DNA from 2 places in the Hydrogenophaga sp. GW823-FHT04C09 genome. Region 1 is predicted to be linked to the other one. Evidence: predicted binding sites of a transcription regulator. Region 1 holds the regulator's gene; the other holds the start of a gene.
What was found. Region 1 encodes HrcA, which represses chaperone genes, less so after heat shock. Its sites were predicted from a motif close to TTAGCACTCNNNNNNNNNGAGTGCTAA; they were not measured.

Region 1 (9,540 bases):
AGCCCGAGTTTGCCGAGCGCCTGGCGCGTGCGCTCATGAGCCGGCTGCGCGTGGTGTACGACACCGCGGTCAACGAGGTGGAGCTGTGGAACAAATCCGCCGCCGCCCAGCTCGATGCGCAGTTGCGCGAGCGCCGCCGCAATTTCAGCCGGCGCATCGAGGCCGTGTCGCGCATCCAGCAGGCCGCTGGTGGTCTGGACGAACGCATCCGGGAGCTGCAATCGCACCAGGCCGAGCTGAATCAGCTCGACGTCAAACTGGCCGAGCTCACCGACCACCTGCTGGCCGCACCCGAAGAAGAACCCTCCGACGAAGCGCTCGCGGCATGAGCGCCGAGGCGATTTCGGTGAACCCCGTGGGGGCGGCACTGCCCATCACTTTTGCGCCCCTGCTCATTGAATGGCAGCGCCATTCGGGCCGCAGTGGCCTGCCCTGGCAGAACACCCGCGATCCCTACCGGGTGTGGCTGTCGGAGGTCATGCTGCAGCAAACCCAGGTCAGCACCGTGCTGTCCTATTACCCCCGTTTCCTGGAGCGTTTCCCGGACGTGCGCGCCCTGGCCGCCGCGTTGCCCGATGACGTGATGGCCCTTTGGAGCGGCCTGGGCTACTACAGCAGGGCGCGCAACCTGCACCGCTGCGCGCAGGCGGTGGTGAAGGACCACCACGGTGTGTTCCCCGACACGGCCGAGCAACTCGAGACCCTGCCGGGCATCGGTGCCTCCACCGCCGCGGCGATCGCGGCGTTCTGCCACGGCGAGCGCATCTCCATCCTCGATGGCAATGTGCGCCGGGTGTTGTCGCGCCTGCTTGCCTTCGAAGGTGACCTGGCGCAGGCCGGGCCGCAGCGCGAACTCTGGTCGCTCGCCCAGGCCTTGTTGCCGGACGCCCCCACGCGCGAGGACATGACGGCCTACACGCAGGGTTTGATGGACCTGGGCGCGACGGTGTGTCAGCGCACCAAGCCGCTGTGCGGGCGCTGCCCGGTGCAGATGGTGTGCCGCGCGCACGGGACGGATCAGATTTCGCGCTTCCCGGTCAAGACCCGCCGTGTGGCACGCCGTTTCGAGAACTGGTGGCTGTTGCTGGTGCGGGGCACCGGTGCCGATGGGCAACAAGCCTTCTGGCTGGAGCGCCGGCCCGCACCGGGCATCTGGGCCGGGCTGTACTGCCCGCCCGTGTTCGCCGATGAGCCGGCCTTGCAGGCGTCGCTGTCATCCGGGTTTGCCCGGCGGCTACAGCCGCTCGAGCCGGTGTCGCACAGCCTGACCCACCGGGAGTTGCGCCTGCACCCCTTGCTGCTGGATCTGCGGGAAGGTCAAGGGTCTGACGGTTTGCCCGAAGGCCAATGGGTGCCCGCAGGCGCCTTGATCGACCACGGTCTGCCGACGCCTGTGCGCCAGCTGTTGTCGGCCTTGAGTTAACTCAGCTCGGCCGCCTGGCTCGCCGGCCCGGGCCAGTTGTCGTCTTCGCGGTGGCGCACGCGCGTGAACCAGTCGGGCGCGAAGGTGTCGGCCAGCCGCTCCACCAGGTACACCGAGCGGTGCTGGCCGCCGGTGCAGCCGATCGCCACCGTCACGTAGCTGCGGTGGTCGCGCAGCATCTGTGGCAGCCAGTGGCGCAGGAAGGCGGTGATCTGCTCTTCCATCTGCCCCACCTCGGGCTGGGCCGCGAGGTACGCGGCCACCGGGGCATCGAGCCCGCTCAAGGGTTTGAGTTCGGGTTCGTAGTGCGGGTTGGGCAGCATGCGCACGTCGAACACGAAGTCGGCGTCCATGGGAATGCCGCGCTTGAACGCGAAGGACTCGAACACCAGCGTCAGGGGCGCCTGCGTCGCACCGAGCAGGTCCTTGATCTGGCTGCGCAGGCGCGTGGGACGGATCAGGCTGGTGTCGAGCACGAGCGCCTGCTCTCGCAATTCGGCCAGCAGCTCGCGTTCGTGTTCGATCGCGTCGGTCAGCGCGCGGTGCTGGTCGTGGGCCTGCTTGAGCGAGAGGGGGTGCAGGCGGCGCGTTTCCGAGAAGCGGCGCACCAGCGTGTCGGTGGTGGCGTCCAGGAACACCGTGGTGAGGTGCACCGGCCGGTGGGCTCGGCGCTGCAGCTGGGCCAGGCGTCTGGGCAGGCCTGGCAGCGAGGCGGCACTGCGCACATCCATGGCAATGGCCACCCGGGGGGCCTGGTTGCTCTGCTCCAGTTCGATGAAGGACTCGAGCAATTCGGGTGGCAGGTTGTCCACGCAGTAGAAGCCCACGTCTTCGAGCGCGGTGAGTGCCACCGATTTGCCCGAGCCGGACATGCCGGTGATCAGGACCAGATGGATTGGGGTGTCGTCAATCGGGTTCATCGCAACGGCTGCGTATTTCACACGGCCAGCATTTCGCGGGCATGCGCCAGCGAGATTTCGGACTGTTCGCCACCGCCCAGCATGCGGGCGAGTTCGCGCACGCGCGCGTCGGTGGCGATGGGCTCGACGGTGCTTTGGGTCTGGCGGCCCACGGCCTGCTTGCTCACGAGCAGGTGGTGGTCGGCGCAAGCGGCCACCTGGGGCAGGTGGGTCACGGCAAGCACTTGGCGGTCCTTGCCGAGTTGGCGCAGCAACTGGCCCACAGTGTGGGCCACGGCCCCACCGATGCCCGAGTCCACCTCGTCGAAGATCAGCGTGGGCGCCTGGCCCAAGCGGCTGGTGACGACCGAGATGGCCAAGGCGATGCGAGACAGCTCACCGCCCGAAGCCACCTTGCCGACCGGCTTGGGTGTGGCGCCCGCGTGGCCTGCGACGCGGAACTCGACCTGCTCCGCGCCCTGGGCCTGGGGTTCATCCAGCGGCAGCAAGGCGACTTCGAACACCCCGCCTTGCATGCCCAGCGTCTGCATGGTGGCTGTGACGGCCTTGGACAGCTTGGGGGCTGCCTTCTGCCGTTCTTTGCTGATGGCCTGCAAGGCGGTGCCAAAGGTTTTCCAGTCGGCGCGCTCGGCGCGTTGCAGGGCTTCGATGTCCAGCGCCTGGTCAACCTGGGCGAGTTCTGCCTTCCATTGCGCGTGCACCTCGGCCAGCTCTTCCGGCGTGCGGCGGTAGCGCCGCGCCAGCGAAACCCAGAGCGACAGGCGCTGGTCCAGCGCCTCCAGGCTGGCGGGGTCCTGTTCGGTGTGACGGCTGTACTGGTGCAGGCTGTGCACGGTGTCTTGCACCTGAGCGAGCGCGGCCTCCAGCGCTTCGATGGCGCTGGCGAACTGCGGTTCGATGTGGGCCTGTGCCTGTAGGGCCGAGAGCGCACGGTGGACCAGGGCTGCGGCGTTGGTATCGTCTTCGCCCAGCGCGTTTGCGGCGACCCGGGCCGCGTCAAGCAAGCCCTGGGCGTTGGCGAGCCGGCTGTGCTGGGCATTGAGCTCCTCCCATTCGCCGGCCTGAGGGCTCAGCTTGTCGAGTTCCGCGATCTGCCAGGCGAGGCGTTCGCTTTCCTGCTGCAGCGTGGCCTGTTTTTCGATGGCGGCATCCAGCGCCTTGCGGCGTTGGCGCCACTGTGTCCAGGCTCGGGCCGCCGGCGCGGTGTCGATGCCGGCATAGGCGTCGAGCAGGTCGCGCACCGCATCGGCGCGCGTGAGGCTTTGCCAGGCGTGCTGGCCGTGAATGTCCACCAGGCCATCGGCCAGGGCCTTGAGCTGGGTCACGGTGGCCGCGCTGCCATTGATCCAGGCCCGACTGCGGCCCTCGGTGTCCACGGTGCGGCGCAGCAGCAGGCCGTCTTCGACGGGAAATCCCTGTTCCTCCAGCCACGGCGTGAGCGAAGCGGGGGCATCGAACTCGGCCGCGATGTCGCAGCGCGCCGCACCTTCGCGCACCACGCCACTTTCCGCGCGCGCGCCCAGCGCGAGTTGCAGGGCGTCGATCAGGATGGACTTGCCGGCGCCCGTTTCCCCGGTGAGCACACCAAAGCCGGAGCCGAGCTCCAGTTCGAGGGACTGCACGATGACGAAGTCGCGCAAAACGATGCGTCTGAGGCTCATGGGTGTAAGAGGCGCGGCGTTGATGAAATGGGAGCGCAGCCGCTATTCTGACCGGGCTTTCAGGCCCCTTCGTTCCAGTGCAGCTTTTTGCGCAAGGTGTCGAAGTAGGTCCAGCCCACCGGGTGCAGCAAGCGCAGCGCATGTTCGGAGCGGCGCACCACGATGCGGTCGCCATGCAGCAGGCTGGTGAGCGTCTGCATGTCGAAGTTGGCGCTGGCGTCGCGACCCGAGACGATCTCCACCGCGATCTCGCTGTGCGAAGGAATCACCACCGGCCGGTTGGACAGCGTGTGTGGCGCGATCGGCACCATCACCCAGCCGCCGATGCCGGGGTGGAGCAGGGGGCCACCGGCCGACAGGGCATAGGCGGTAGAGCCGGTGGGCGACGCGATGATGAGGCCGTCGGCGCGCTGGTTGGCCACGAAATGGCCGTCCACCTCCACGCGCAACTCGATCATGCTCGCCACGCCGCCCCGGTTGACCACCACGTCGTTGAGCGCCGTGGCCTCGAACACGCAACGGCCATCGCGCCAGACCGTGGCCGCCATCAGCGCGCGCGCGTCTTCCTCGAACTCGCCGCGCAGCATGGGGCGCAGCTTTTCCTGGTAGCTGTCAAAAGGAATGTCGGTGATGAAGCCCAGCCGACCCTGGTTGATGCCCACCAGTGGCACGCCATAACGCGCGAGCTGGCGCCCGATGCCGAGCATGGTGCCGTCGCCGCCGACCACCAGGGCGAGGTCGCAAGCCTTGCCCATGGCCGGCACGTCGAGCGCCGGATACTGCAGCAAGCCCGTGTTGGCGGCGGTTTCCTTTTCCAGCGAAACGTCGCAGCCTTCGTCGTGCAGGAAGTGCGCGATCTCGTCCACCGCATTGCGCGCACCGGGTGCGTGGTACTTGCCCACAATGACGACATGCGCAAAACGCAGGGGCCGGTTCCATCGGGCGGTCGTGGACCGGGTGTCGGTTGACATGCTCATTCGGAAATTACAACACAGCTTTCCTGTGGCGGAATGGCATAAAACCCTGTGCGTCGGCGGTACCGTCGGGGGCATCCGTCCTTAGAATGAAGCCATGTTGGATGACCGCGCCAAGTTGTTGCTCAAAGCCCTCGTCGAGCGTTACATCGCCGACGGCCAGCCCGTGGGCTCGCGCACGCTCGCCAGGGCCGCCGGCATGGAGCTGTCGCCGGCCACCATCCGCAACGTGATGAGCGATCTCGAGGAGCTTGGGCTGATCGCGAGCCCGCACACCTCGGCCGGCCGCATTCCCACGGCCCGTGGCTACCGGCTGTTTGTGGACACCATGCTCACGGTGCGCCGCGAAAGCCTGCCTACGGTGAGCGACATGGGTGCCCCGGGCATCGAGGCGGGGCAGCCGCATCGTGTCATCAGCAACGCCGCGCAGATGCTGTCCAACCTGTCGCAGTTCGTGGGCGTGGTCATGGCACCCCGGCGCGCCTCGGTGTTCCGCCACATCGAATTCCTCAGCCTGTCCGAACGGCGCGTGCTCGTGATCATCGTGTCGCCCGAGGGCGACGTGCAGAACCGCATCATCCACACGCAGGTCAACTTCACCCAGCCACAACTGCTGGAAGCCGCCAACTTTCTCAATGCCCATTACTCCGGTCTCACCATGGAGGCGGTGCGCGAGCGCCTCAAGACCGAGGTGGACGCCCTGCGCGGCGAGATCGCCGATCTCATGAAGGCGGCGGTCGATATCGGAGCCGAGGCCAGCGAGGCCCAGGACGAGGTGGTGGTGTCGGGCGAACGAAACCTGCTCTCCGTCAGCGAGTTCTCCAGCGATATGGGCAACCTGCGCCGCATGTTCGACCTGTTCGAGCAGAAGACCCAGCTGATCCGTTTGCTCGATGTGTCGGCCCAGGCCGATGGCGTGCGCATCTACATCGGTGGTGAAAGCCAGGTCGTGCCCTACGAAGACCTGTCCGTGGTGACTGCCCCTTATGAGGTGGACGGCCAGGTGGTGGGCACGCTGGGTGTGATCGGCCCCCAGCGCATGTCGTACGAGCGCATGATCCAGATTGTTGATGTCACGGCCAAGCTGGTTGGTAACGCGCTCAGCCACCACAAATAAGCCCCCCTACAATCCTTGGGCGGGCCGTTAGCTCAGTTGGTTAGAGCAGAGGACTCATAATCCTTTGGTCGTTGGTTCAAGTCCAACACGGCCTACCAAAAAAATGCTGCTATAATTCGAGGCTTCGCGGCTGTAGCTCAGTTGGATAGAGTACTTGGCTACGAACCAAGGGGTCGTGGGTTCAATTCCTGCCAGCCGCACCATATGGAAGCCCGCAGCCAAAAGCTGCGGGCTTTTTCATTTTTTGCCTGGGAATCGCCCACCATGAGCAAGGCCTTCACCCGCGAAACCGATTCGGACGATGAAGACGATCTGCCGGCCGCGGCGCCCGTGCCCGGTGGCAAGAACTACATCACCCGCGCCGGCTACGACCGGTTGCGCGCCGAACTGTTCTCGCTGATCGACGACGAACGTCCCAAGATCGTGGACATCGTTCACTGGGCGGCCAGCAATGGCGACCGCTCGGAGAACGGTGACTACCTCTACGGCAAGAAGCGCCTGCGCGAGATTGACCGGCGCATCCGCTTCCTGACCCGCCGGCTCGAGATCGCCGAAGTCGTCGACGCTTCGCTGCACTTTGGTGGCGATCAGGTGTTCTTCGGTGCCACCGTGACCTACGCCGACGACAACGGGCAGGAGACCACCGTGACGATCCGGGGCGTGGACGAAGCCGACAGCGCTCAGGCCCAGGTCAGCTGGATCTCTCCCGTGGCGCGTTCCCTGCTCAAGGCGCGGGTGGGCGATGTGGTGAAGCTCGTGGTGCCTGGCGGCGTGCAGGAGCTCGAAGTGCTGAGCGTGCGGTATCCGGCGCCAGGCGAGGGCGCCTGAAGTCAGGGCTTGTAGCGCTGCGCCTTGATGACCGAGGTGGTGCGTTTGAGGCTGCGCAACACATCGGCCAGGTGCTGGCGGTCGCGCACTGCCACCGAGAAACGGATGTCCGTCGCGGTCTGGGCGGGTTCATCGCCCATGTCCACATGGGTGATGTCGGCTTCGGCCGCTGCGATGCTGGACGCCACGCGCGCGAGCACCCCCTTGCCATTCGTGACGGTCACGATCACCGTGGTGTCGAACGAGCGCACGGGTTCGTCGGCCCACTCGACTTCCAGGAAGCGTTCGCCATCGCGCAAGAGCAGGCGTTTGCCGGTGGGACAGTCGTCCGCGTGCACCACGAGGCCCTCGCCACGACCGAGGTAACCGACGATGCGGTCGCCCGGGATCGGCTTGCAGCAGGGCGCGTACTGCACCGACAGGCCCTCGCTGCCGTCGAGCGTGACCACACCTTGCGAGACCGATTCGTCCCGGCCGCTGGCGTAGCGCTCGGTGCTGATCAGCAGGGCGTCGGGCTTGAGGCCGGTTTCGGCCAGCAGCACGGCCAGCTTCTTGCCCACCATGCTGGCGATGCGCTTGCCCATGCCGATGTCCGACAGCAGCTCCGCGCGCGACTTGTTCCCGGTGAAGCGCAGCAGTTTTTCCCAGGTCGCGTGGTGTGGGCCCACTTCGGACGGCAGGGTCGCGATGCCTTCGGAGCGCAGGGCCTGGCCGAGCATGCGTTCGCCCAGCTCGTGTGACTTCTCCTGTGCCACCGTCTTGAGGTGGTGCCGGATCTTCGAGCGCGCCCGGCCGGTCTTGACGAAGGACAGCCAGGTCGGGTTGGGCTCGGCCTTCTCGGCCGTGACGATCTCGACGACGTCGCCATTCGCCAACTCGGTGCGCAGCGGTCGCTGCTCGCCGTTGATGCGCGCCGACACCGTGTGGTTGCCCACGTCGCTGTGGATGGCGTAGGCGAAGTCCATCACGGTGGCGCCGCGCGGCAGCGCCATGATCTTGCTCTTGGGTGTGAACACATAGACCGCATCGGGGAAGAGGTCGATCTTGATGTGGTCCCAGAACTCCGCCGCATCGCGCGTTTCCTGCTGGATGTCCAGCAAGGACTGCAGCCATTGCGTGCCCAGCCGTTGCGAAGTGTCGCTGTTGGGTTCGCTGGCCTTGTAGAGCCAATGCGCGGCCACCCCCGATTCGGCCACCACGTCCATGGCGTGCGTGCGCAGCTGGAACTCGATGTTGGTGCCGAAGGGGCCGATCAGCGTGGTGTGCAGCGACTGGTAGCCGTTGACCTTGGGAATGGCCACATAGTCGCGGAACTTGCCCGGCAGCGGCTTGTAGAGCTGGTGCAGCACGCCCAGCCCGGTGTAACAGTCGGTCAGCTCGGGGACGATGATGCGAAAGCCGTAGATGTCGGTGACCTGCGAGAACGACAGGTGCTTGTTGTCCATCTTGCGGTAGACCGAATACAGCGTCTTCTCCCGACCCATGATGCGCACGCTCATGCCGTGCCGCACGAAGTCTGCTTCCACCTCGCGCTGGACGCGGGCGATCAGGTCGCGGCGGCGGTTGCGCGATTTATTGAGGGCCTTGGAGAGCACCTCGTAGCGCCAGGGATGCAGGAAACGGAACGCCAGGTCCTGCAGTTCGCGATAGGTGAAGTTCAGGCCCAGCCGGTGCGCGATGGGTGCGTAGATTTCCAGGGTTTCGCTGCTGATGCGCTGCCACTTCGAGCGCGGCATGTCGCCCATGGTGCGCATGTTGTGGGTGCGGTCGGCAAGCTTGATCAGGATGACCCGCACGTCCTTGGCCATGGCCAGCAGCATTTTGCGGAACGACTCCGCCTGGTTCTGCTCACGCGTGTCGAATTCCAGCTTCTCCAGCTTGGTGAGGCCGTCCACCAGCTCGGCCACGGGCGCGCCGAAGCGCTCCACCAGTTCTTCCTTGGTCACGCCGCAGTCTTCAATGGCGTCGTGCATCAGCGCCGCCATCAGCGCCTGGGCGTCCAGCTTCCATTCGGCGCACTGGGCGGCCACCGCGATCGGGTGGGTGATGTACGGGTCACCGTTCTTGCGCAACTGGCCCAGGTGGGCCTCGTCGGCGAACCGGTAGGCCTGGCGGATGCTTTCAATGTCGGTCGGACCGAGGTAATCCAACTTGCCCAGCAGCGCGGCAAAGCTCGCCGCAGCGGCGCTCGCGGCCGGATGCGCCTGCTCGGCTGGGGACTGAAGGGTGCCGTTGTCGGCCTCGGTGATCATCTGCATACTTTAGCGCGAGACGATGGATCCCGCTGAGTCCATGCACAGAGTCTGTGCAAGGCGCATGAATACGTCCGGAGCAGGGGCGAAAAAAAACACCGCAGCGCGGTGTTTTCTTTCGAGGGACCTGAAAGGCCTCAGAGGGGCACTTTCTTGAGCATTTCCAGGCCGACCTTGCCGTCGGCGATCTCGCGCAGGGCGGTCACGCCGGGCTTGTTCTTGCTCTCGATCTTGGGCGCATGGCCCTGGCTCAGCATGCGGGCGCGGTAGGTCGCGGCCAGCACGAGCTGAAAGCGGTTGGGGATCTTTTCCAGACAGTCTTCGACGGTGATGCGTGCCATGGGCGGGCTCCAGGAAATGGGCGG
Region 2 (9,540 bases), on a different contig from region 1:
CGCTGCTGTTCTCGTTCGCCCAGGCGGTGGCCTGTGGCCAGGCCAAGGTGCAGCTGATCTCGCCCTTCGTGGGCCGCATCTACGACTGGTACAAAAAGAGCGCGGGCGCCGGCTGGGACGAGGCCGCAATGGCCGGTGCCAACGACCCGGGCGTGCGTTCGGTGCGCAGCATCTACGAGTTCTACAAGAAGCACGGCATCGCCACCGAGGTGATGGGCGCGAGCTTCCGCAACGTGGGTCAGATCACGGCGCTGGCGGGTTGCGACCTGCTCACCATCAGCCCCGAGCTGCTGGCCCAGCTGGCCGCCAGCGATGCGCCCTTGAGCCGGGCACTGGACGCCAGCGCCGCCCAGTCGTTGGACATCCCCTTCGTGACCCACGACGAAGCCAGCTTCCGCTTCGCCCTGAACGAGGATGCGATGGCGACCGAGAAACTGGCCGAAGGCATCCGGGCGTTCGTGGCGGACACGATCAAGCTCGAAGCCTTGATGAAGTAGCTCGAGCCGAGCCCAAAACAAAAAGCCCCGCGATTTCTCGCGGGGCTTTTTGTTTTGGGCTTTCGTCAGTGTGCAGTGATGCATTCCGACGCAGCCTGAGGTGCCAGGCCAAGGCGCAAGGGCGTAGACAGTGGCAGCGCCACGGCAAGCCCTTGCAACGCCGGCATGGCGTCTCAGGCAAGGAGAGCTTACATGCCCATGCCGCCCATGTCGCCCATGCCACCCATGCCGCCACCCGGCATCGCAGGTGCGTCGTCCTTCGGGGACTCGGCGACCATGGCTTCGGTCGTCAGCATCAGGCTGGACACCGATGCGGCGTTCTGCAGCGCGGTGCGGGTGACCTTCGTCGGGTCCAGAATGCCCATCTCGATCATGTCACCGTAGGTGTCGTTGGCGGCGTTGAAGCCGTAGTTGCCCTTGCCGGCCAGGATGGCGTTGACCACCACCGACGGTTCGCCACCGGCGTTGGCCACGATTTCGCGCAGGGGCGCTTCGATGGCCTTGAGCACCAGCTTGATGCCGGCGTCCTGATCAGCGTTGTCACCCTTGATGGTGCCAGCGGCTTGGCGGGCGCGCAGCAGGGCCACGCCACCACCGGCCACGATGCCTTCTTCCACGGCAGCGCGGGTGGCGTGCAGGGCGTCTTCCACGCGGGCCTTCTTTTCCTTCATCTCGACTTCGGTGGCGGCACCGACCTTGATGACGGCCACGCCGCCGGCCAGCTTGGCCACGCGCTCTTGCAGCTTCTCGCGGTCGTAGTCGCTGGTGGCTTCTTCGATCTGCACGCGCACTTGCTTGACGCGGGCTTCGATGTCAGCGGCAGCGCCGGCACCGTCGATGATGGTGGTGTTTTCCTTGCCGATTTCCACGCGCTTGGCCTGGCCCAGGTCGGCCAGGGTCACCTTCTCGAGCGTCAGGCCCACTTCTTCAGCGATGACCTTGCCGCCGGTCAGGATGGCGATGTCTTCCAGCATGGCCTTGCGGCGGTCGCCGAAGCCAGGGGCCTTCACAGCCACGACCTTCAGGATGCCGCGGATGGTGTTGACCACCAGCGTCGCCAGGGCTTCGCCTTCGACGTCTTCGGCAATGATCAGCAGCGGACGGCCAGCCTTGGCGACTTGCTCCAGCGTGGGCAGCAGGTCACGGATGTTGGAAACCTTCTTGTCGTACAGCAGCACGAAGGGGTTGTCCAGCAGCGCCGATTGCTTCTCGGGGTTGTTGATGAAGTAGGGCGACAGGTAGCCGCGGTCGAACTGCATGCCTTCGACGACGTCGAGTTCGTTCTGCAGCGACTTGCCGTCTTCCACGGTGATCACGCCTTCCTTGCCGACCTTGTCCATGGCATTGGCGATGATCTCGCCGATGCTGGTGTCGCTGTTGGCGGAGATGGAACCGACCTGGGCGATTTCCTTGCTGGTGGTGGTGGCCTTGGAGGCCTTCTTCAGCTCGGCGATCAGGGCTTCCACGGCCTTGTCGATGCCGCGCTTGAGGTCCATCGGGTTCATGCCGGCGGCCACGTACTTCATGCCTTCGCGCACGATGGCCTGGGCCAGCACGGTGGCGGTGGTGGTGCCGTCACCGGCGTTGTCGGACGTCTTGGAAGCAACTTCCTTGACCATCTGCGCGCCCATGTTCTGGAGCTTGTCCTTGAGTTCGATTTCCTTGGCCACGGACACACCGTCCTTGGTCACGGTGGGGGCGCCGAAGGAGCGCTCGAGCACCACGTTGCGGCCCTTGGGGCCCAGGGTGACCTTGACCGCGTTGGCCAGGATGTTCACGCCTTCAACCATGCGTGCGCGGGCTTCGCCGCCGAAAATGACGTCTTTTGCTGCCATGTTGTTTCTCCGGAAAAATTGAGGTGTTCAGTTACTTGGACTCGACGACCGCGAACAGGTCGTCTTCCTTCATGACCAGCAGTTCGTCGCCAGCGACCTTGACGGTCTGGCCGCTGTACTTGCCGAACAGAACGCGGTCACCGACCTTGACGTTCATGGCGGACAGTTCGCCCTTGTCGTTTTTCTTGCCGGGACCGACCGCCAGGACTTCGCCCTGATCGGGCTTTTCGGCGGCGGCGTCGGGGATGACGATGCCGGAGGCGGTCTTGGTTTCGCTGTCAATGCGCTTGACGATCACGCGATCGGCGAGAGGACGAAGGTTCATTGCATCTCCTGGGTATGGAACAGATGGGGTTTGTTCAGAACGGCGGTGCCAGCCCGGACGGGCCAGCGGATACCGCTGATCGACATGGCGTCGGGTGTTAGCACTCAACGCCAGCGAGTGCTAATCATAAGGGCGCCGGAACCCCATTTCAAGATCGAAGGGGTTTATTTCTGATGCGATGGGTCTGGCCACCGGATCGCCGGGCGCTGGTCAGACACAAACACTTACGATGCCGGCATGGACTGCATCTTCTCCTTCCACGGGCCGGCCCAGCGTCTCCTTCTTCGCTTTCTGACGGCGCTGGTCACCCTCCTGGGTCTTTGCTTGCACCCGGGTTCTGCCCAGGCGGCCCCTCCTGCGTCCGACGTCACCCTGCAAGCGCACTTCTGGGTCGATGCCTCGGGTCAGGCCTCCCTCAACGAGGCCATGCGCCGACCGGTGGGGGACTTCCAGCCCATGGGCCACTACCGGTCCTTTGACCTGGCGGCTGCCGCCTTGTGGTTGCGGTTGGACTTGCCGCCCCTGGACGCCAGCCGGCGTTGGTACCTCGCCCTGAGTGCGGCGGCCTTCACCAACCGGGCGACGCTTCATGCCACCGGACCCCAGGGAGCGTGGACGGTGCAACAAGCGGGCGATCATTTGCCGGTGTCGCAATGGAGCCATCCCGACCAGACACCGGTGTTTGCCTTGCCGGCCGGGTCAACGGGCCCGGTCTGGCTGCGCCTGGAAAACCGGCCGGCACCGCTGAGCCCGCGACTGCTGCTGCTGGAGGAAGACACGCTGCAGGAAACGCGCTACTGGACTTTCCTGATGATCGGGGGCTACCTCGGTTTCGGTCTGCTGGTGTTGTTCTGGGGCTGGGTGCACGCGCGCCTGTATGGCGACCGCGCCTTCATCGCCTACTGCTGTTATGTCGCGAGCATGTTGGGCTTTCAGGCGGCCTTCACCGGCGTGGGTGGGGTGTTTTTCTGGCGCGACTGGGCGTGGTGGAACGACGCCGCGCCGGCGGTGTTCATGCTGTGGCTCACCGCGGCGGGCATCTGGTTCGTGCGCGAGGCCTGTGCGGTGTCGCGCCACCACCGGCAGGTGGACCTTTTCGTGAAGGCCTGGTCGTGGTTCGGGCTGCTGTTTCCCGTGGTCTACCTGTTGCTGCAGAACCGCTTTGCCTTTGTCGTGCTCAACCTGTACGGCCTGTTGTCGGTGGTGTTGAGCTTCGCACTGTGCATCTGGGCCTGGCGCCTGGGTGAAAAGTACGGGGGCTGGCTGGCGCTTGGGTTCCTGCCGGTGCATCTGAGTTACCCGTTTCCCGCACTGCGCGCGGCCGGCGTGTTGCCGGACAGCTGGGTCACGCAATACGCCGTGCTCATCGGCTCGGCCATCGAGATCCCGCTCCTGCTCTACATCCTGCATCGGCGTGCCAAGGAGTTCAACGAGAACCATGCCCGCCTGCGCGCGATCGAGAGCACGGACCCCTTGACCGGGTTGACCATCGAGCCCGTGCTTCATCTGCGTTTGCGCGACGCCATGCGCCGCTCCAGGCGCTATGGGCATCAGAGTGGCCTCCTGATGGTGGAGCTGCTCAACCATGCGGACATCGTCTCCCGCCATGGCCGGGAGGTGGCGGAGCGCGCACTGGTGGTGGCCGCATCGCGGCTGTCGCACGTGGCGCGCGACGTGGACACGGTCTGCCGTGTGGCCAATGCGCGTTTTGCGGTGCTGGTCGAAGGGCCGCTGCAGCCCGACGACCTGATGCTGCTGGCACAACACATCGTGGCCAAGGGGCTGGAGCAGGTGCCTTCCTTGCCGGCGGGCCTGTCGCTGCGCTTTCGCCTGGCCTCCCTGTCGCTGCCTGGCGAAGCGAAGGATGCGGACGACGCGAGCCTGCTCGATCGGCTCCGCGCCGCGCTGGACCAGATGGCCGACGATCCGCGCAAGGTGGTGCTGCACCTGCCGGCGGGCTCACCGGTACCCACACCGTCCTGAGTGTTTGTCTTGAGCCTGTAGTCTCTCGCGTTCACCGTTGTTGTTTCCCCAACCCCGTTCCAGGAGAGGATTTGCCATGAGTGGATTTCAGATCGGCGTGATCGTCGGCAGCTTGCGCCGCGACTCCTTCAACCGTCGGCTGGCGACGGCCCTCGCCCAGCTTGCCTCCAAGGAGTTCACGTTCAAGCAACTCGAGATCGGTGACCTGCCGCTGTACAACCAGGACGACGACGCGAACCAGGCCGCCCCGGTGAAACGGCTCAAGGCCGAGATCGCGGCTTCGCAAGGCCTGCTGTTCGTGACCCCCGAGTACAACCGCTCCCTGCCCGGGGTGTTGAAAAACGCCATCGACCATGCCTCGCGCCCCTACGGCCAGAGCGCCTGGGCCGGCAAACCCGCCGGGGTGATCGGCGTGTCGGTCGGCGCGATTGGCACAGCGCTCGCACAGCAGCACCTGCGCAACATCCTCGCCTACCTCGACGTGCCCACGCTGGGCCAGCCCGAGGCGTTCATCCAGTCCAAGGAAGGCCTGTTCGACAAGGACGGGGGCATCGGCGCCGACAGCCGCGAATTCCTTCAGAAATGGGTGTCCACCTACGAAGCCTGGGTTCGCCGGCACGCGGGCTGACGCCCGCGCGGCTCAGAAGTGGGCGAGGTAGCCGCCGTCCACGACCAGCACCTGGCCCGTGACGTAGCTGGCGGCGGGTGAGGCCAGGAACACCGCCGCGCCACCGATCTCCTCGGGCCGGCCCCAGCGGCCCAGCGAACTGCGCCGATCAAGCCAGGCCGCCACGGAGGCGTCCTCCACCATGGCGGTGTTGGCGCCGGTGGCGAAATAGCCCGGAGCGATCGCGTTGACGTTGATGCCTTGCGGGCCGAGTTCGGCCGCGAGCGCGCGCGTGAAGGCTTCGAGCGCGCCCTTGCTGGTGGTGTAGGCCGCGTCGCCGGCGCGGGCGATCGGCCCGGCGATGGAGGTGACGTTGATGATGCGGCCAGCGCCCTGGGCGCGCATGGGCCGCGCCACCTCGCGGCAGAGGTGCCAGGCCGAGACGAGGTTGGCCTCCAGCAGCTCCCGCAGGGCCTGGGCGGGCAATTCGTCCAGGGGCTGGCGCCGGCGCTGGCCCACGTTGTTGATCAGGATGTCGATCCGGCCACTCTCGGCCAGCAGGTGGGCCACGGCCGCCGTGGCAGCGGCCTCGTCGCACACATCGAAGGGCAGCGCGTGCGCGGTGCCACCAGCGGCTTGGCCGCCTTCGCGCACCCGGTCCACCGCTTCACGCAGGCTGGTGGCATCGCGGCCGTTGAGCCAGACGGTGGCGCCGTGGGCGGCCAGCGCCTGGGCCATGCACAGGCCCAGGCCACGGGTCGCGCCCGTGACCAGGGCGACGCGGCCTGACAGGGAGAACAGGGAAGAGGGAATCGGTGCGGTGGTGGGGCTCACCGCGCGATTATCGGCCGGCCTTCGGCCTCAGGCCGGCAGCTCGGCCAGGGACGACTCGGGAAAAGCCATCTCCGGCTCCATGCCGTCAAACGGCAAGGTGAAGTAGAAAGTGCAGCCTTCGCCGGGTGCGGTTTCGGACCAGATGCGCCCACCATGGCGCTCGATGATGCGCTGCGACAGCGCCAGGCCCGTGCCTGTCCCTTCGAAGTCCATCGAATGGTGCTGGCGCTGGAACATCACGAACAGGTTGTGCGCCTTTTCCAGGTCAAAGCCCACGCCGTTGTCGGCGATGTAGAAGGTGCGTCCCCCCACCGGGCTGACCTTCCAACCCACCTCGATGCGGGCCAGGTCACGGGGACGGGTGTATTTCACGGAGTTGCCCAGCAGGTTGCCCAGGGCCTGGGCGAGCAGCATGGCATCGCCCCGCACGACGGGCAGGTCGTTCTCGATCACCCACTCGATGCGCCGGTCCGGGTTTTCCTGCTTCAGGTGCGCGATCACGCCTTCCACGAGCTGGGCGATCGGCACCGGCTGGGTGTCGATGGCCACACGGCCCAGGCGGGCGTACTCGAGCAGGCCTTCGATCATCAGGCTCATGCGCTTGGACGCCTTGGCGATCGAATTCTGGTACTGCAGGGCCAGCGTGTCGGCGGAGTCGCCCATCTGTTCCTGCAGCAGGCTCACGAAGCTGGCGATGTGGCGCAGCGGCGCGCGCAGGTCGTGCGAGACCATGTGTGAGAACACGTCCAGGTCCTTGTTGGCCGCCACGAGCTGCTGCGTGCGCTCGGCGACGCGCTTTTCCAGCTCTCGGTTGAGGTCGTTCATCACGTCCTCCAGGCTCTTGGCGGCGGTCATGTCGCGCGTGATGCTGGAGAGGCCCTGCAACTCGCCGGCTTCGTTGCGCAGCGCAGTGAGCACGGTGTGCGCCCAGAAGCGCGAGCCGTCCTCGCGCAGGCGCCAGCCTCGGGTTTCCCATTGGCCGTGGGCCTTGGCCAGGCGCAACACCTGGCCGGGGTCGACCTCGTCCTCGCCCGCGTTGTCGCTGGACAGCAGCGCCTCATAGGAGCGGCCCATGATCTGCGAGCGGGTATGGCCATGCAGGCGCTGGGCGCTCTCGGTCCATTCGGTGATGCCGCCGTTTTCGTCGACGAAGTAGATGCAGTAGTCCTGGATCGCATCCACCATCAGGCGGTAGCGCTGCTCGCTGGCAAACAGCTCGGCCGAACGCGAGCGCACGCGTTCTTCCAGATCCTGGTTGGCGTGCAGCACGAACTCTTCCGTGCGGCGGCGTTCCGTGATGTCGTGCAGCTCGATGAAGATGCCCTCGACGGTGCCATTCTGGAAGTCGGGGATGTAGTGGATCTCGAAGTAGTTGGTCGAACCGTCGGCGGCCGTGCGCGCGGCTTCGAAGGTCTGCGTCTGGCCGGAGAGGGCCTGCGCCACGCGCGGCAGGATGTCGGGCAGGATGTCGGGCCGCACCACCTGGCTCAGCGGCGAACCCACCATGTCGCTCGGCAGTTTGCCGTAGCGCGCGGCGTGGGCTTGGTTGGCGAAGCGGCAGATCAGGTTCTTGTCGTAGTAGGCCAGCCGTGCGGGAATGCGGTCGGTGATGCTGCGCAGCAGGCTGTCCTGGGCGGAGGCGATCTGGGCCGCATCGAGCGGCGTGACCACACCGCTGCCGTGCAGGAAATGGCCCTCGGCATCAAACACCGGCGTCGAGGCGAGGCGGGCGCGAAACAGGCTGCCGTCGACGCGCAACCAGTCCAGATCGACCGGTTCGCTCTGCCCGCTCTGGCGCAGGGCTTCCACGTGGGCGGTCAGTGCGTCGCGCGAGCGCGGGGCGACCAGTTCATTCAGGGGCATGCCCGGTGCGCCATGGCCCAGCCAACCCAGCAGGGCTTGATTGAGATGGACGCAACGCTGCGCGTCGTCAAAAGTGAGCAGGCCGCAAGGCGCCTGGTCAACGAGGGAACGGGCGCTGTCCAGGGCGGACTGGAGGTCTTGCGTGCGCAGGGCCACCAGCCGTTCGAGCTGTTGCTCTGGCGTTTCCATCCCGTCTGGGCAGATAGAGTTGTCCATGGTTCAAGGCTCCCGGGTCGTTGCAGTGCAAGCCAGAAAGGTGGCTTGTACTCCCATATCGGACACCGCCGCAGAAAATTCAAATTGTTACGACCGGTGGTTTTCCCTGCTGTCCGAAAAAAGTACGTAAAAAAAGCCCTGAGGCTCACGCCCCAGGGCTTTGTCGGTTGATTCGGTGACTATTTACAGGCCGGCGGCCTTGCGCAGCGCGGCGGCCTTGTCGGTGCGCTCCCAGGCGAACTCGGGTTCTTCGCGGCCGAAGTGGCCGTAGGCGGCGGTCTTGGTGTAGATCGGGCGCAGCAGGTCGAGCATCTGGATGATGCCCTTGGGGCGCAGGTCGAAGTGTTCCTGCACCAGCGCGGCGATCTTCTCGTCCGGGATCACGCCCGTGCCTTCGGTGTAGACGGTGACGTTCATCGGGCGGGCCACGCCGATGGCGTAGGCCACCTGGATCTGGCACTGCTTGGCCAGGCCGGCGGCCACGATGTTCTTGGCCACGTAACGGGCGGCGTAGGCGGCCGAGCGGTCCACCTTGGACGGGTCCTTGCCCGAGAACGCGCCACCGCCGTGCGGGCAGGCGCCGCCGTAGGTGTCGACGATGATCTTGCGACCGGTCAGGCCGCAGTCACCCTGCGGGCCGCCGATGACGAAGCGGCCGGTCGGGTTGATCAGGTACTTGGTGTCCTTGAGCCACTCCTTGGGCAGCACGGGCTTGATGATCTCTTCGATGATGGCTTCGTTGAAAGACGCCTTCATCTTGGTGGGCGACTCGCTCTGGTCGGGCGAATGCTGGGTCGAGAGCACCACGGTGTCGATGCTGTGGGGCTTGCCGTCCACGTAGCGCATCGTCACCTGGCTCTTGGCGTCGGGACGCAGGAAAGGCAGGCGGCCGTCCTTGCGCAGCTGGGCCTGGCGCTCCACGAGGCGGTGGGCGTAGTAGATCGGCGCGGGCATCAGCTCGGGCGTCTCGTCGCAGGCGTAGCCGAACATCAGGCCCTGGTCGCCGGCGCCGGTGTTCAGGTGGTCGTCGGACGCGTGGTCCACGCCCTGGGCGATGTCGTTGGACTGCTTGTCGTAGCAGACCATGACCGCGCAGCCCTTGTAGTCAATGCCGTACTCGGTGTTGTCGTAGCCGATGCGCTTGAGGGTGTCGCGTGCGACCTGGATGTAGTCGACGTGGGCGTTGGTGGTGATTTCACCCGCCAGCACCACCAGGCCGGTGTTGCACAGGGTCTCGGCGGCCACGCGGCTGCGCGGATCCTGGGCAAAGATCGCGTCGAGGATCGCGTCGGAAATCTGGTCGGCGACCTTGTCGGGGTGGCCTTCGGAGACGGATTCGGAGGTGAAAAGAAAATCGTTCGCCATGTATAAACTCCACGT

Region 2: AC1Q9M_RS06145 (co-chaperone GroES) is a predicted target of HrcA. The motif match lies at 2,755-2,781, and genes of this name have one in related genera.

Annotation. Positions count from the first base shown of each region.
Region 1 covers NZ_JBXAIO010000004.1:517,633-527,172, forward strand. Annotated here, with positions in the region: gene AC1Q9M_RS14730 (dynamin family protein) at 1-329, shown strand, start outside; gene mutY (A/G-specific adenine glycosylase) at 326-1,423, shown strand; gene rapZ (RNase adapter RapZ) at 1,420-2,343, opposite strand; gene recN (DNA repair protein RecN) at 2,361-4,004, opposite strand; gene AC1Q9M_RS14750 (NAD kinase) at 4,064-4,975, opposite strand; gene hrcA (heat-inducible transcriptional repressor HrcA) at 5,076-6,095, shown strand; tRNA gene AC1Q9M_RS14760 (tRNA-Ile) at 6,117-6,193, shown strand; tRNA gene AC1Q9M_RS14765 (tRNA-Arg) at 6,222-6,298, shown strand; gene greB (transcription elongation factor GreB) at 6,360-6,923, shown strand; gene AC1Q9M_RS14775 (RelA/SpoT family protein) at 6,926-9,175, opposite strand; gene rpoZ (DNA-directed RNA polymerase subunit omega) at 9,313-9,516, opposite strand.
Region 2 covers NZ_JBXAIO010000002.1:213,251-222,790, forward strand. Annotated here, with positions in the region: gene tal (transaldolase) at 1-497, shown strand, start outside; gene groL (chaperonin GroEL) at 686-2,332, opposite strand; gene AC1Q9M_RS06145 (co-chaperone GroES) at 2,364-2,657, opposite strand; gene AC1Q9M_RS06150 (sensor domain-containing diguanylate cyclase) at 2,982-4,640, shown strand; gene AC1Q9M_RS06155 (NADPH-dependent FMN reductase) at 4,717-5,268, shown strand; gene AC1Q9M_RS06160 (SDR family oxidoreductase) at 5,281-6,081, opposite strand; gene AC1Q9M_RS06165 (PAS domain-containing sensor histidine kinase) at 6,109-8,160, opposite strand; gene metK (methionine adenosyltransferase) at 8,344-9,525, opposite strand.